Regions from separate parts of the Paraburkholderia sp. MM6662-R1 genome, predicted to be linked through region 1. Evidence: predicted binding sites of a transcription regulator. Region 1 holds the regulator's gene; each other region holds the start of a gene.
What was found. The regulator LexA, encoded in region 1, represses DNA repair genes until DNA is damaged. The targets are predictions, from matches to a motif close to ACTGTATNNNNATACAGT.

Region 1 (4,439 bases):
GTGTGTCGACGCAGCGTTCGCAAACGAAGTTTTGCATTGCGGCATACGCGTGCAAACGCTGCGTCGGGTCGCCCAACGCTTGTGCAGACTGGATCGGCATGCACCGAGTATGCACTTAGCGTTTTCCATCCCTTGCAAGCCGAATTGCGGCGCACCATGATTGATTCAGACCGCGCTTTCCGCGCGAATGGAGAAAACAGATGGCGAGCTACCAGAAAATCCTGTTGTGCTACGACGGCTCGCGCGAAGGCCGGAAAGCCCTGCGTTGCGGTGCCGATCTGGCGTTGGAACTGAAGGCAGAAACGCATCTGCTGTCGGTCGTCGACATGCGTTCGAGCATCGCGCAGAGCGCGGGCCTGTTGACGGACGTCGCGTGCAGCAGCTTCGAAAAAACGGCCCGCGAGATTCTGCAGGAGGGCGTGAACTGGCTGACCGAGCGAGGCGTGAGCGCGCAAGGGCATTTCGCATTCGGTCATCCGATCGACGAGATCGCCAATCTTGCCAACGAGTTGCAGGTCGACCTCGTGGTGGTGGGTCATCGCTGCCGGACTGGTTTGTCACGGTGGTGGATGGGGGCGGGCAACACGCCGCTGCTCGACCGCGTGTCGTGCAGCATTCTGGTGGCGTGCTCGTCCGCGCAGGAGCAGCAGCAGGCGGCTGCGGCGTAATGGGCTAGTGAGGGACGCGAAGCCGCGCGCCCCGTCATCGAGCCCAGATTTGAATAGACCCTGTCGCGTGGCCGGCCCCGATGGCCAGCCACGCATCCCATCCGGCCAGGCTTCGATCTCACTCGTTCAGATTGATCGCCGCGAGCTTCCACGTGACCAGACCTTCGCGACGAAAGATTGCCGAATAGTTCGCGTTACCTTCGCCACGCCGGTACGTGACGACAAACTCGTTGAGACTGCGATAGCCGGCCGTGCTTTGACGCCCGGGCGGCGGTGCGCTGGCCTGCGTGGTGGTGTCGCCCGCGGCTGGTGCGGCCGGCGCTTCGCCGCCCGCGGCTGGCGGCGCGGACGGTTGCTCGCCCGGCGTGCCACGCGGCGGCATGCCGTTCAGCAGCGCCGCGACGCCGTCGGGTGTCGCATAGGCATCGACGAGCGGGCCGATCAGCGTCACGCCGATCACCGCGCCGATCGTGGCCATCTTGTTGCCGGCATCCGCCTCGAGCCGGCGTGTCAGCATGGCGCCCACCTGTTGCTTCAGGCTATCGCGTAGCGCGGGAAAGTCCACGTACTGATTGACGGTTTGCACGTCACGCGCATCGGCGGCGCGTTTGAGATTGTTCACCGCGAGATACGGTGACGCATAAATAAAGCCCAGCGCGGCAATCACGATCACCACGATCAGCGTGATCAGCAGCGGCCGGGTGGCGCTGCCCTGTATGCGTTTCCGAATTGTCATCGAATGGGACTCCACGTCAGTGATGATCTAACGTCGAGCACGGCGAGGTCGGAACGATCCCATCCCACACGAATCTCTGAACATCCGAAGTGCTTGTTGCATGCGTACTCAGGATTCGCTCAGGCTTCGAACACCGCGCCGTGCACGTTGGCTTCGTCGGCTATGCAGCGATCGATCATACGGCATACGGCGTCGACCGTGCCGACCATGATCAGTCGCGACGGTCCATGATAGACCCGCACCGGCGCGCGACGCGCGGGCTCAACGATGTTCAGCGCCGAATTCAGCGACACGCGCGCGAACGCCGGCAACGACGACGGCAGACCGGAAGCTTCGGCAACCGCGTCGAACAGCGACGGCGTGCGCGCAGCGGGCGCCTCGATTAGCGCGCAGGGCGTGAGCTTGCGCAGATGGCGCAGACGGCCGAACTGGCGAAAGGGCAACAGGCGGGCAAGGCGTTCCATGAGTCTCTCCAGGCGATTCGGCGTAGATGCGGGCATAGATGCAGGCGTAAATGCGGCTTGGGTCGGACAAACCGGCGCAAGCGTTCTGGCGACAGCGACAGATCAGAACTCGCTGGGGCGGATCAGCCCGACCGCGATCCCTTCGAGCGCGAAATCGGCGCTGCCGGTTTCCACGAAGATGTTGTCGTAATCGGGGTTTTCGGCGATCAGTTCGATGCCGTTCGGCCGGCGCTTCAGACGCTTGACCGTCACGTCGTCGCCAAGCCGCGCAATGATGATCTGGCCGTCCTTCGCTTCGGTGCGCTTTTGCACCGCGAGCAGGTCGCCGTCGAGAATGCCCGCGTCGCGCATCGACAGGCCGCGCACCTTCAGCAGGTAGTCGGGCTTGCTCGAGAACAGCGCCGGGTCACACGCGTAGTGCTGCGAGATATGTTCCTGCGCGAGGATCGGGCTACCCGCCGCGACCCGGCCGATCAGCGGCAACGACAACTGCATCAGGCCCGCATGCGGCAGGGTGAACTGATACGGCGCGTCCTCCTGCCCGGACAGCAGGCGGATGCCGCGCGACGCGCCGGCCGCGAGTTCGATCACGCCCTTGCGCGCCAGCGCGCGCAGATGCTCTTCCGCGGAATTGGCCGAGCTGAACCCGAGTTCGGCGGCAATTTCCGCGCGAGTGGGCGGAAAGCCGGTGCGTTCGATCGCGCGGCGGATCAGATCGAAAACCTGCTGCTGTCGTGCGGTGAGTTTTGTCATGGCCACTGTATGTATGAACAGGTAACTGTATTTTTATACAGTATTCCGCGCATTTCAAGCTTTACTTTAAGTTTGGCGCAACGGCCACGCTGGGGCGTCGTTTATCGGCGACATGACGGCATTGTCGGCGTCCCAGCAGCCGGCGCATCTGTCGTTACCACTTTTGAGTATTAAAAAATGAAGAAACATTATTTTTAATAATGAAAGCGCTTCGATAGACTGGCCTCCGGTTGGCGCTCATGTGCACGTGGCCGCGACGCAGAACAACACCAGACGCTCATCAGCGGACCATCACGCGGAGAAAAATTGAAATGAACCATCGGCATATGGGGCTTGCGGCTCGAACCGGAAAACTGATCGCGGCGCTCGCCGTCGGCGCGGCGGGTGCGTTCGGCATGTTGGGCGCAAGCGGCGTCGCGCACGCCGACACCACGCTGTTAAACGTGTCCTACGATCCGACGCGCGAGCTGTATCAGGACATCAATCAGGCATTCGGCAAGGAATGGAAGGCCAGGACCGGCGAAGCCGTCACCTTCAAGCAGTCGCACGGCGGCTCGGGCGCGCAGGCTCGCTCGGTGCTCGACGGACTGCAGGCCGACGTCGTGACGCTTGCGCTCGCCTATGACATCGACGCGCTCGCGAACAAGGGGCTCGTCGACAAGAACTGGCAAAAGCGTCTGCCGGACAACGCATCGCCGTACACGTCGACGATCGTATTTCTGGTGCGCAAGGGCAACCCGAAGCACATCAAGGATTGGGACGATCTGGTGAAACCGGGCGTGTCGATCGTGACGCCGAATCCGAAGACCTCGGGCGGCGCGCGCTGGAACTACCTGGCCGCGTGGGCGTACGCCGAGCATCAACCGGGCGGCAACGACCAGAAGGCCAGGGAGTTCGTCGGCAAGCTGTACAGGAACGCCGGCGTGCTCGATTCGGGCGCGCGCGGCGCGACCACGAGCTTCGTGCAGCGCGGTATCGGCGACGTGCTGATCGCGTGGGAAAACGAGGCGTTCCTGGCGCTGAAGGAGTTTGGTCCGGACAGGTTCGAGATCGTGGTGCCGTCGGTGAGCATTCTGGCCGAGCCGCCGGTCGCGGTGGTCGACAAGGTCGTCGACAAACACGGCACGCGCAAGCTGGCCGAGGCGTATCTGAACTTCCTGTATAGCGAGCAAGGTCAGGAGATCGCCGCGCGCAATTTCTATCGTCCGCGTTCCAGCAAGGTGCCCGCCGATCTGACCGCGAAGTTTCCGAAGCTGAAGCTGTACACGATCGACGATTCGTTCGGCGGTTGGACCAACGCGCAGAAGACTCATTTCGCGGACGGCGGCGTGTTCGATTCGATTTATCAGCCGCAGTAAGAACCACCGCCTGAATCACAGCCAGGGGAAAAAGGGCGCGCCCAATGGGCGCGCTTTCGGCTAACCGGGGTCCGGTGGCCAGCAGTGCGGCAGTACCGCAGTACGGCAGCACGGCAAAACGAACAACCGCGCGAGCATCAACCATGAACGAGTATCCAGCATGACCACGTTGACCTTCCGCAAGCCGAGCGCATTGCCCGGTTTTGGCCTGACACTCGGCATCACGGTGGCTTATCTGAGCCTCGTGGTGCTGATTCCATTGGCGGCGACCTTTCTGAAAACCGCGACGCTCGACTGGGATCAGTTCGTGCGCGCGGTCACGTCGCCGCGTGTGCTCGCGTCGTATCGGCTGACGTTTTTCTCGGCGCTAGGCGGCGCGCTGATCAACGCGGTGTTCGGCTTTCTCGTCGCGTGGGTGCTGGTGCGCTACACGTTTCCGTTCAAGCGTATCGTCGATGCG
Region 2 (4,439 bases), on a different contig from region 1:
CGCCGCGTAGCCTGGTGTGTGAACCGTACGCGGGGTACGGCCACACTTCCCGGGCTCAGCCATGATCTATAAAAGTGCGTTCAAGGACATCATCTACCCGGCGCAAAGCCGGGAGCCACGCGTCACGCGATACCGCATAGTGCTGACGAAGCATTCCAGGCTGGTTCGCGCGATCGTTCATCTTGTAGCCAACGCGCCCACGCAACCACAGTCCACCGACATCGACACCGAGCTCGACGTCGTGCTGAACCGGATCATTGATGCAGAACTGGTCGGCGTGCGCCACGACTGCCTCCGGCTGGTCGTTCAGGTTGATGCGCAGATGACCGAGTACCCCATCATCTTCAACGCGCTGGATCTGGCGCGGCCCGGCAATCCAGAGAAGCGGCGGGCGCCCACGGCTGATCAGCCAATTCATATCCGCTCGCTGGACGTCGTCGGCGGTTCGGTCGCCTTCTACGTCGATCGCGAGGGCGGCAAGCCTGTCAGCGCCGGCATCGCGGGGATGCTTCGATGAGTGCGACGCTTCGCCGGTATGCCGTCGGTCGCTGGGGGTCCCTGTGGGCGAGCCAGCCGTACATGTCACATCGGATACTCATCGACCTCCCGGCCCGAAAAGTGATCGCCGGGGAGCAGCGGTTCTGCAAGGAATGGCGCTACATGAGCATTGGGCGACCTTGAGTGCATGCAGCAGGAGCTGGACGAGATGTTCGGCGACATCTTTGACACGCCGCATGAGTATGGCTTTCAGGTGATGGATGAGCCGCCGCATTGGGCGCTCTACCCGTGGCCGTGGCCGCGCATCCCGGCGCTGACCGACGATGAGGACGAGCCGTAAGGTCGTTTGGCGGCTTGACGTTGCCCACGGCAGACCGTTGGATGCGCTTCGCCGCGCCGATCAAATGCGAGAACGGGCGAACCGGCTCGATTTGCGCGAGAATTGCCGGCCGCGAAGCGCGCGATTAACCTTCAACGAGGGCAGGAATTGACATCCAGCGATACCCCACTGCAGTTCGCGGTGGCCAACGGCGACGTGTTCACCTTCACCCTCGGCGACATGTTCGGCGCCATGTACCCGTCCCCCGACAAGATTGGGCTCGATGAGTGGGTCTGGCGGCTCTCCAGAACAGTCATCAGGCGCCCGCGCGATGCCGCCGGCGAGTTGCTGGAGGTCAGGGCCGAAACGGTCATCATCAGCGAGGGCTACGCCACGACGGCCGCCGAAGCAGCGTACGACATGCGAGCCTGTCTGCATCGCCAGCTCGCGATGACGGGGCAGACGGAGTTGTGAACCGTCACTGCGCTCGCGGCCTGAAAAACTGCTCTCCCGGCTTGGGACCAAGGAACGCCGCATCGCCGTCAGTAATAGCACGCGGACGGAATGCAGCTGACAGGCGATGCCGGTGACGTAGACGTTGGCGGGCATGCGGGCTTTTCAATCTGCGCGAGAATATTCTTCATGCGTTCAACGCGGGAGCGATAGACGCGATTTGAGTCGAAGGACGCAAGTGCGGTGACCCGGTCTTTCCAGTAGGAATGCGGGAATGGGCGTCGGCCGGCCGTGAGGCAGAACCATTTCCAGGTGCTTTAGCTCGCTTTCTAACTTGTGGTGATGCACTGTCAGGCGCCGGTTTAAGACGTCGTGTTTTCGTTTCAATGTGCGGTGCGGTGCAGCAATGCACGTGCCCACGCCTCGCCTCCCGACATCCGGCGTCACAGCCTTCTACGAAGCCCACGATTTTGCGAGCCTCCAGGCTATACTGTGTTTTTATACAGTATTTTCTGGAGGGGCCCATGAGCGCGGTTATGCTGCCCGAAACGATCCATCCCGATTTATGGCGAGGCAACCAGCTTGCGCGCGCCCGATCACGCGTCGTTGAATGTGGCGACGCAAATCTCGCCCAGGAACTGCCGGGCGGCGGATGGCCCCGCGGCGCACTGACCGATCTGCTTGTACAGCAGAACGGTTGTGGCGAACTGCGCCTCCTTCGTCCTGCATTCGAGCAGCTCACATCGAAGCCCGTCGTCATGCTTCAGCCGCACCACGATCTTCAGCCGACCGCTTTCGCCTGGTGGGGACTTGATGCGACGAACCTCATGACGGTGAAGGCGCCGAGAACGGCCGACGCACTATGGGCTGCGGAGCAGATTTTGCGAGCCGGCACATGCGGCGCGCTGCTTTTCTGGCAGAACCATGTACGGCCCGAGTCGTTGCGCCGGTTGCACCTGGCCGCTCAGGCGTCCGAGTCGCTCTTTTTCATGGTGCGGCCACTCGCAACGACGCGCGATGCATCGCCCGCACCATTGAGGCTTGCGATCCGCGCCGCGAAGGACGGTGTTGATATCCAGTTCCTAAAACGCCGCGGCCCTGCGCGCGACGAACCGCTGTTCGTGGCATTGACGCCCTCTCCGATTCTGAACGTAAAACGCAATGCAACTGTGGATAGGCGTCCATCTCCCGTTGTTGTGCCTCGAAGTGTTCCGGCCGAAGTGGTCGCATAAAGCGCTCGACGCATCCAAAGGCCTTGCTGTGCTCGAAAAGGAGCGCGTCATTGCCGCGGATACGGCTGCGCGCGCCGCAGGCGTGTGCATCGGCATGCGCCGGGGTGGTGTGCTGACGCTCGCCTCGGCCACCCAGATGCAGGAACGCGACAGCGCGGCGGAAGTCAACGCGGTGCGCGAGGTCGCCACAGGTCTGCTGAACCTGTCACCGCAGGTCATCATCGCGGAAGAAAGCACGGTGCTGGTCGACGTGTCGGCAAGCCTGCGGCTTTTCGGCGGCATCCGGTCGCTACGTCGCATGGCGCGCCGCGTCGCAGACGCCATCGGCGTGACAGCCATCATCAGCGTGGCTCCGACGGGGCAGGCGGCATGGCTGCTTGCGCGCTATCGCGGCGGCGCAACCCTTTCTCACGACTCTCTCGCACGGGTCCTGGCCGCCCTGCCGGTGAGTCTGCCTGGGCCCGCGCGTCGCCATCTGGACTGGCTGACCGGCATCGGATGCGAGACGGTAGGACAACTCATGCGCCTGCCGCGCGCTGGACTCAAGAAGCGCTGCGGAACAGCATTGCTCGATCTGCTCGACCGCGCCAGTGGAGATGCACCTGAAGTGTATGAATGGTTTGAGACGCCGCCGACCTTCCACGCCCGCGTGGAACTGCCGGATCGCATCGAGCACGCGGAAGCCTGTCTCTTTGCGGCGCGCCGGCTCGTTGTGCAGTTGACCGGCTGGCTGTCGCAAAAGCAGCTTGCCGTGACACGCGTTGTCCTGCTGCTCGAGCATGAACGGGGACGGGACGCGATTGCGCCGACCGCGATCGAAGTGTCGCTCGCCGAGCCGACGTGGCGGGAGGATCACCTTGTGCGTTTGCTGAAAGAACGGCTCACGCGGGTCGAACTGGCGGCCGCTGTCATTGCGCTGCAACTGGTTGTGCAGGAGGTCAGGGAGGCCGAGGCCGCATCGGACTCGCTGTTTCCCGAGCCTGGCGGCACCGCGTCCGACCACGCTCGCCTGCTCGAACTGCTGGTAGCGCGGCTGGGCGCGGAAAACGTGCTGCGGCCCGCGCCGGTCGCTGACCATCGGCCCGAGGTTGCCGCGCGCTGGGTGTCCGTAACGGACAAGACGAAGTACGTCGCGCCGGCGACGGACACGCCGCGCCCCACGTGGCTGCTCGAAGCGCCGATCAAGCTGCTGATGCGTGGGGAAAGGCCGTTTTACGGAAGCCCGCTACGCACCGTCTCGTCCGGCGAGCGCGTCGAGGCAGGCTGGTTTCAGGGCGAGCCGGTGACACGCGATTATTTCGTTGCGGAAGCCGACGATCACATCTGCTACTGGATCTTTCGCGAGCGGATCGGCGCCGTCGATGACGACGAGCCGCGCTGGTATCTGCACGGACTTTTCGGGTAAGCCATGGCGCCGGGTTCTTTCGGCCTGCCCGGCTATGCCGAGTTGCAGTGCGCCTCCAACTTCACGTTCCTGCAGGGCGCGTCGCACGCGGAGGAGCTTGCTGCACGCGCGGCGCAACTGGGCTATGAGGCGATCGCCATTACCGACGAGTGCTCGCTCGCCGGGATCGTGCGCGCACACGTCGCGGCGAAGGAAGCAGGCATCAAGCTGCTGATCGGCGCGCACTTCCGGTTGACGAATGCTGACGGCTCGCCGGCGCTCGCCTTCACGGCGATTGCGCAGAACCGCGACGGATACGGCAACCTGTCGGAACTCATCACACTTGCGCGCACCCGCACGGCCAAGGGCAGCTACCTTCTCTATCCGCATGACCTCGATCATCCCGATCCGCCGTGCGCCCACCTGCGCGCGCTGCCCGACTGCCTGATTATCCTGACGCCGGACTTTCCGGCAAAAGAGGCGCGTGTTGACGCACAGGCCGAATGGGCAGCGCGCACGTTTGGAGAGACCCGCTGCTGGATGGGCCTGACCT
Region 3 (4,439 bases), 3.1 Mb from region 1:
TGCCGTTAAGCACAAGGTCATGATGCGGAGGTTCTAACGCCAATTGGCCGTGAAGGTCCGCGCAGTTTGCGCAAGATTGTATCCACAGGTCCATGCTCAGAGTTTCGGACATCAGGAGCCTGTCACGCAGCGAGACGGTGCTCGTAGTACGGCCGGTCCCTGTCATCAAGTATCGCGTACATGCGTTCAAGGTCCGACGCATCCGGGTTGAGCCAGGCGTCAATGTGTTCCGGCTTGATTGGGATGATGCATCGGTCGTGACCGGCGGCGGCCACTTCCGGTGGCGGCTCGTCTGTGATTGCGGCAAATGAGAGCAGGTCCGGCTCGCCCGACGCACTCCATCGCGACCAAAGACACGCGACGTGCATCAGTTCGCCGTTGCTCGGACGGAACTCCAGAACGACATTCTCATCGCGCTTATGGGTCTCCAGCAATGTCCCCTCGAACTTTGCCTTGCTCACGTTCTCGTAAAACACTTCGACAAGTAAGACGCCGTGCGTGCGCCCGAAGCACGGTTTCCAGAAGCCTTCCAGGTTGTCCCGGCGAGCGTTGTAGGTCCCAGGAAATTTGACATCGTGAGAAGCGGGCTTGCCTGCGATGCGGCACTGGTAACGCATTGGCTTCACGACTCGCTGTCCGTTTTCCGTAATCATTACGGGCGCGTAGTTGCCGGGAAAGATGCGAGAGTCTCGCGGCTGCAGTTCGGCTCTCTGCAAATCTTCGAGCTTGCGTTTGGTCCACGCGATCTTATCCGTCGCGATGCGCTGATTTTCGGTGGCTGCTTTGGCGACCTTCGTCTGCAAGGTTCTTTCCGCATCCGAGAGGCGCTTGCGCTGCTTGAACAGGTCCTGTTCAAGTTTCGTCGTCTGCTCGCAATTGAATCTGCGGATGAGAGCTGCAATCTCGGCCTGCTCTTCATTCTCTGGATTCGCAAAAGCGAGTTCCATCGCTTTCGGTACCTTGGCCTTGCTTATACCCTCGGCGCGTTCGAAGAACAGACGTGCGAATTCGTGGATGTCCATGGTGGCACCGAAGGTGCGCACGAATTTCCTGTAATCCGCAACTATCTGAGCCGAATAGCACACGGATGCCTCCGTTGGTTTCCGCATGATACTCAGTCTGAGACACGAACCGTTCCGCGACGTCACTAAGACACCGCCGGAGACCGGGCGACTGCTTGTCCACGCCGATGATCGGCCGGAATCGGGGGAATGCGGGAACACTGCAGCTCCCCCCAAGCCAGTCGGAAGCTTTCAAGGCTTAGCTAACCGCTTCCGTTGAGACAGCGCGAACTGCAACTTCGCGCGTCGGCTGGCGAGGAAGACGGGGATAGCGTGAAAGCAGAACCGGGGGTGGGCCGCAAAGGGACCGACAAAGGCTCGGCGGAAGCGGGACCGCGCCGCTTGACAATGTCGATGATCAATCCGTCGATAGATGGTCTCAGGGCTAGCCGCAACGCGGCCGGTGATGAATCCTGCGCCGCAGCGAGCGGTCGGACCATGATGAACAGGGTTTCCGAGGACTGTGCAGCCAGATGCAACCGTCGCAGCGAGGATGCTTGCGCGTACTGCGCCCAGAAGACCAGCGCGCCACAGCTTCCCGCCCGCAGGATTTGCTCTGCTGACCAGAGGGCATCAGCCGTTTTCCGGGCCTTCACTAGAAGCATCTCTTTCAAGGGCAGTCCGATGTAACTCAAACCCAGCCCGTTAGGGGTATGCGGAGGTTGCAACAATGCAACGGGTCCGTCACCGCCGGCAGCCAGCGCCGGTCGCAGCAGCCGCAGTTCGCCGATTCCGGCGTGTGGCACCAACAGGTCAACGAGCGTGCCTACCGGCCAGCCGCCACCCGGCAACTCCGCGGACAGCGCGGGGTAACCGGTCTCAACGATTCGTCCGCGTCCTCGCGCCAGTTGGGATGCGCGCCAGAGCGACGGGTGTATCTCTTCGGCAATGACGGCAGTTGCAGACATGCGCCCCCCGATGCTGTACGTTTATACAGTATTCTACGCCGCTATTTGCGAAGGTGGCGAGGCTTCGGCCATGGCCGCCGGGGATGGGATCACGAACGGGGCAGCACACCCGGCGCTTCGCGCATCGGAGCCCAGACGGCGAAGGTTCCCCGCGCATGCGGGGATAGACCCGTGACCATCAGAAAACACCTTTCCCGCCCCTCGGTTCCCCCGCATGCATGGGGATGGTCCCCTGATCGTGCGCACGAGCACGAGCATCGGGAAGGTTCCCCACGCGCAGGCGGGGATGGTCCGTACTGAGAAGTGGAAAAATGTACTATCTATTACTGACGTTCTTTTCATCGACGGTTTTGTGGACCACCCCCTGGAGAGGCAGCTATGGATACATTGAGATTCGCACTCGCGCTGGAAGGTGAAGGGATGGATCCGAACCACGCCGGCATCATTGCGCACGAGCTGTATGCGCTCTATGCGCACTCGGTGCTGGGCGGTAAGTACAAAGCGATTGACTACGGCGACTTCGACGAGCTTCAGGCCAAGGCCCGCAAAGTGAGAGAAGAGATGCAGAGGCGCGCCGACAGTATCCGCGCGCTCAACGAAGAGATGCGTCAGGAGCGGGAAGCGCGAGAGGCGGCGAGACCGGCTGAAGAAGCAAGACGCGCTCAGGAAGCGAGCGCAGCGAACGCTATGAGCGAGAGCCTTCGCGAAACGACGGCCTACCTGAAAGTGCGCACCGAGCTGAATCGCGAGACGGCCCGACTCGACTTTGTGTTAGAGAACGGCTTGCCGGAGAAGGGCTTCGAAGACGACGTGTATCGCTATCCCGGATGGGCGCACCTGGGCTGGTTTCCGACTCGGCGCGAAGCGATCGACGCGGCGATCAAATACCCAAAGAAGGACGAGTAATGGACGGTCCAATTCAGACGACGCCAGGCAGGGGATAGCCGCACTCGAGCTACAAAAGCGTCTATACGCATGCATTGTTCCCCCGCTCACGCGGGGAAAGACCCGAAATGACACTGGCAAGCGCGGCGAGCGTCGCAGTTCGCCCGCGCACGCGGGGATAGACCGATGCCGGCGGAGTCGCGGTAAATGATCGCGCGGTTTCCCCGCACGTGGGGATAGCGCGCAGTAGTTGAACGACTTGATGGTCGTGTCGGCGTTTCCCCCGCTCATGCGGGGATAGGCCCATCGTCTATGCAGGCCAGTTCGGCAACGGCGAAGTTCCCCGCTCACGCGGGGATAGACCCGGAGTGTCCCGTTGTGCGGAAGACCTCTGGTGGCCGAGCGCTGCGCGACGTGGTCGGCGGCAGTCGACCCACTGCCGACAGTCGAGTCGTCTCTGTTCCAACGGCAGGTGTCAGAGTGGAACGGCCATACCTGCCGCGCGTCAAACAAGATGAGAGCAGCGCGTCAATCAGGATGAGAGTACTGGCGTTGCGGCAGCGGTGGAGGGCGTAGCCCGGAACCGCTGCCGCAACGCCGCGCCGAGGAGCTCCCCGTCGTCGGGGTGCCTTGTCGGTGGTCGCGGTAAATCGGGTATGAACAGCACTTCCATGTAGCGAAGGGAGGCTGAGTTGCCCGGCCGACACGTCAACGACCATCAGATGAGGCTCTACATGAAGTACAGACTCAAGGAGAGGCCGCCCCAGGCGGCGGCACGCGCTGGTTTCAGCGCCGCCACGAGCTATCGCATCGAAGAGGATCCGCGATTGCCATCGCAGAAGAAGGCCCCGCGCGGGCGTCGCCGTGCCGATCCCCTGGCCGCGATCTTTGACGCCGAGATTGTGCCACTGCTCCAGTCCGCTCGCGGTATCCGTCCAATAGCCGTACTGGACGAGATGCTTCGGCGCCATCCCGAGCTCCCGGGCAACGTGCGTCGCACACTCGAGCGACGTATTCGCGACTGGCGCGCACTCCATGGCGAGGAACGTGACGTCATGTTCCGTCAGGTACACGAACCCGGTCGTCTCGGGTTATCCGACTTCACCGAGATGGACAGTCTGGGCGTCACCGTGGCGGGCGTCGTGCTGGACCATCGCCTGTATCACTTTCGGCTGGCCTGCTCGGGCTTTGAACACGCTCACGTCATTCTCGGCGGCGAGAGCTATGTCGCGCTGGCTGAGGGGCTGCAGAACGCCATCTGGGCACTCGGAGGCGTGCCGCGCGAGCACCGCAGCGACAGCCTGTCGGCGGCGTTCCGCAATCTCGAAGCCGAGGCGCGCGAGGATCTGACCACGCGTTACGAGGCGCTGTGTGCTCACTACGGCATGCACCCTACGCGCAACAACCGTGGCGTTGCCCACGAGAACGGCTCCATCGAGAGCCCTCACGGCCACCTCAAGAACGCAGTGCGTGATGCGTTGCTTCTGCGCGGCAGTCACGACTTCGACGATCTCGATTCCTATCGCCGCTTTATCGACGAGATCGTCGGTCGTATCAACGCACGTAATGGCAAACGCATTGAGGC

Region 2: a site for LexA is predicted at 1,760-1,777, ahead of imuA (translesion DNA synthesis-associated protein ImuA). Genes of this name have one in related genera too.
Region 3: a site for LexA is predicted at 1,982-1,999, ahead of imuA (translesion DNA synthesis-associated protein ImuA). Genes of this name have one in related genera too.

What each region holds. Positions count from the first base shown of each region.
Region 1 covers NZ_JBNDLV010000001.1:660,656-665,094, reverse strand. The annotation lists gene OKW39_RS03075 (universal stress protein) at 201-668, shown strand; gene OKW39_RS03070 (DUF2939 domain-containing protein) at 787-1,404, opposite strand; gene OKW39_RS03065 (hypothetical protein) at 1,524-1,868, opposite strand; gene lexA (transcriptional repressor LexA) at 1,971-2,621, opposite strand; gene OKW39_RS03055 (sulfate ABC transporter substrate-binding protein) at 2,933-3,979, shown strand; gene cysT (sulfate ABC transporter permease subunit CysT) at 4,140-4,439, shown strand, end outside.
Region 2 covers NZ_JBNDLV010000002.1:135,231-139,669, reverse strand. The annotation lists gene OKW39_RS21685 (hypothetical protein) at 140-517, shown strand; gene OKW39_RS21680 (hypothetical protein) at 686-838, shown strand; gene OKW39_RS21675 (hypothetical protein) at 986-1,291, shown strand; gene imuA (translesion DNA synthesis-associated protein ImuA) at 1,795-2,502, shown strand; gene OKW39_RS21665 (Y-family DNA polymerase) at 2,432-3,907, shown strand; gene OKW39_RS21660 (error-prone DNA polymerase) at 3,911-4,439, shown strand, end outside.
Region 3 covers NZ_JBNDLV010000001.1:3,770,890-3,775,328, forward strand. The annotation lists gene OKW39_RS17910 (SOS response-associated peptidase family protein) at 123-1,085, opposite strand; gene imuA (translesion DNA synthesis-associated protein ImuA) at 1,265-1,969, opposite strand; gene OKW39_RS17920 (hypothetical protein) at 2,348-2,875, shown strand; gene istA (IS21 family transposase) at 3,547-4,439, shown strand, end outside.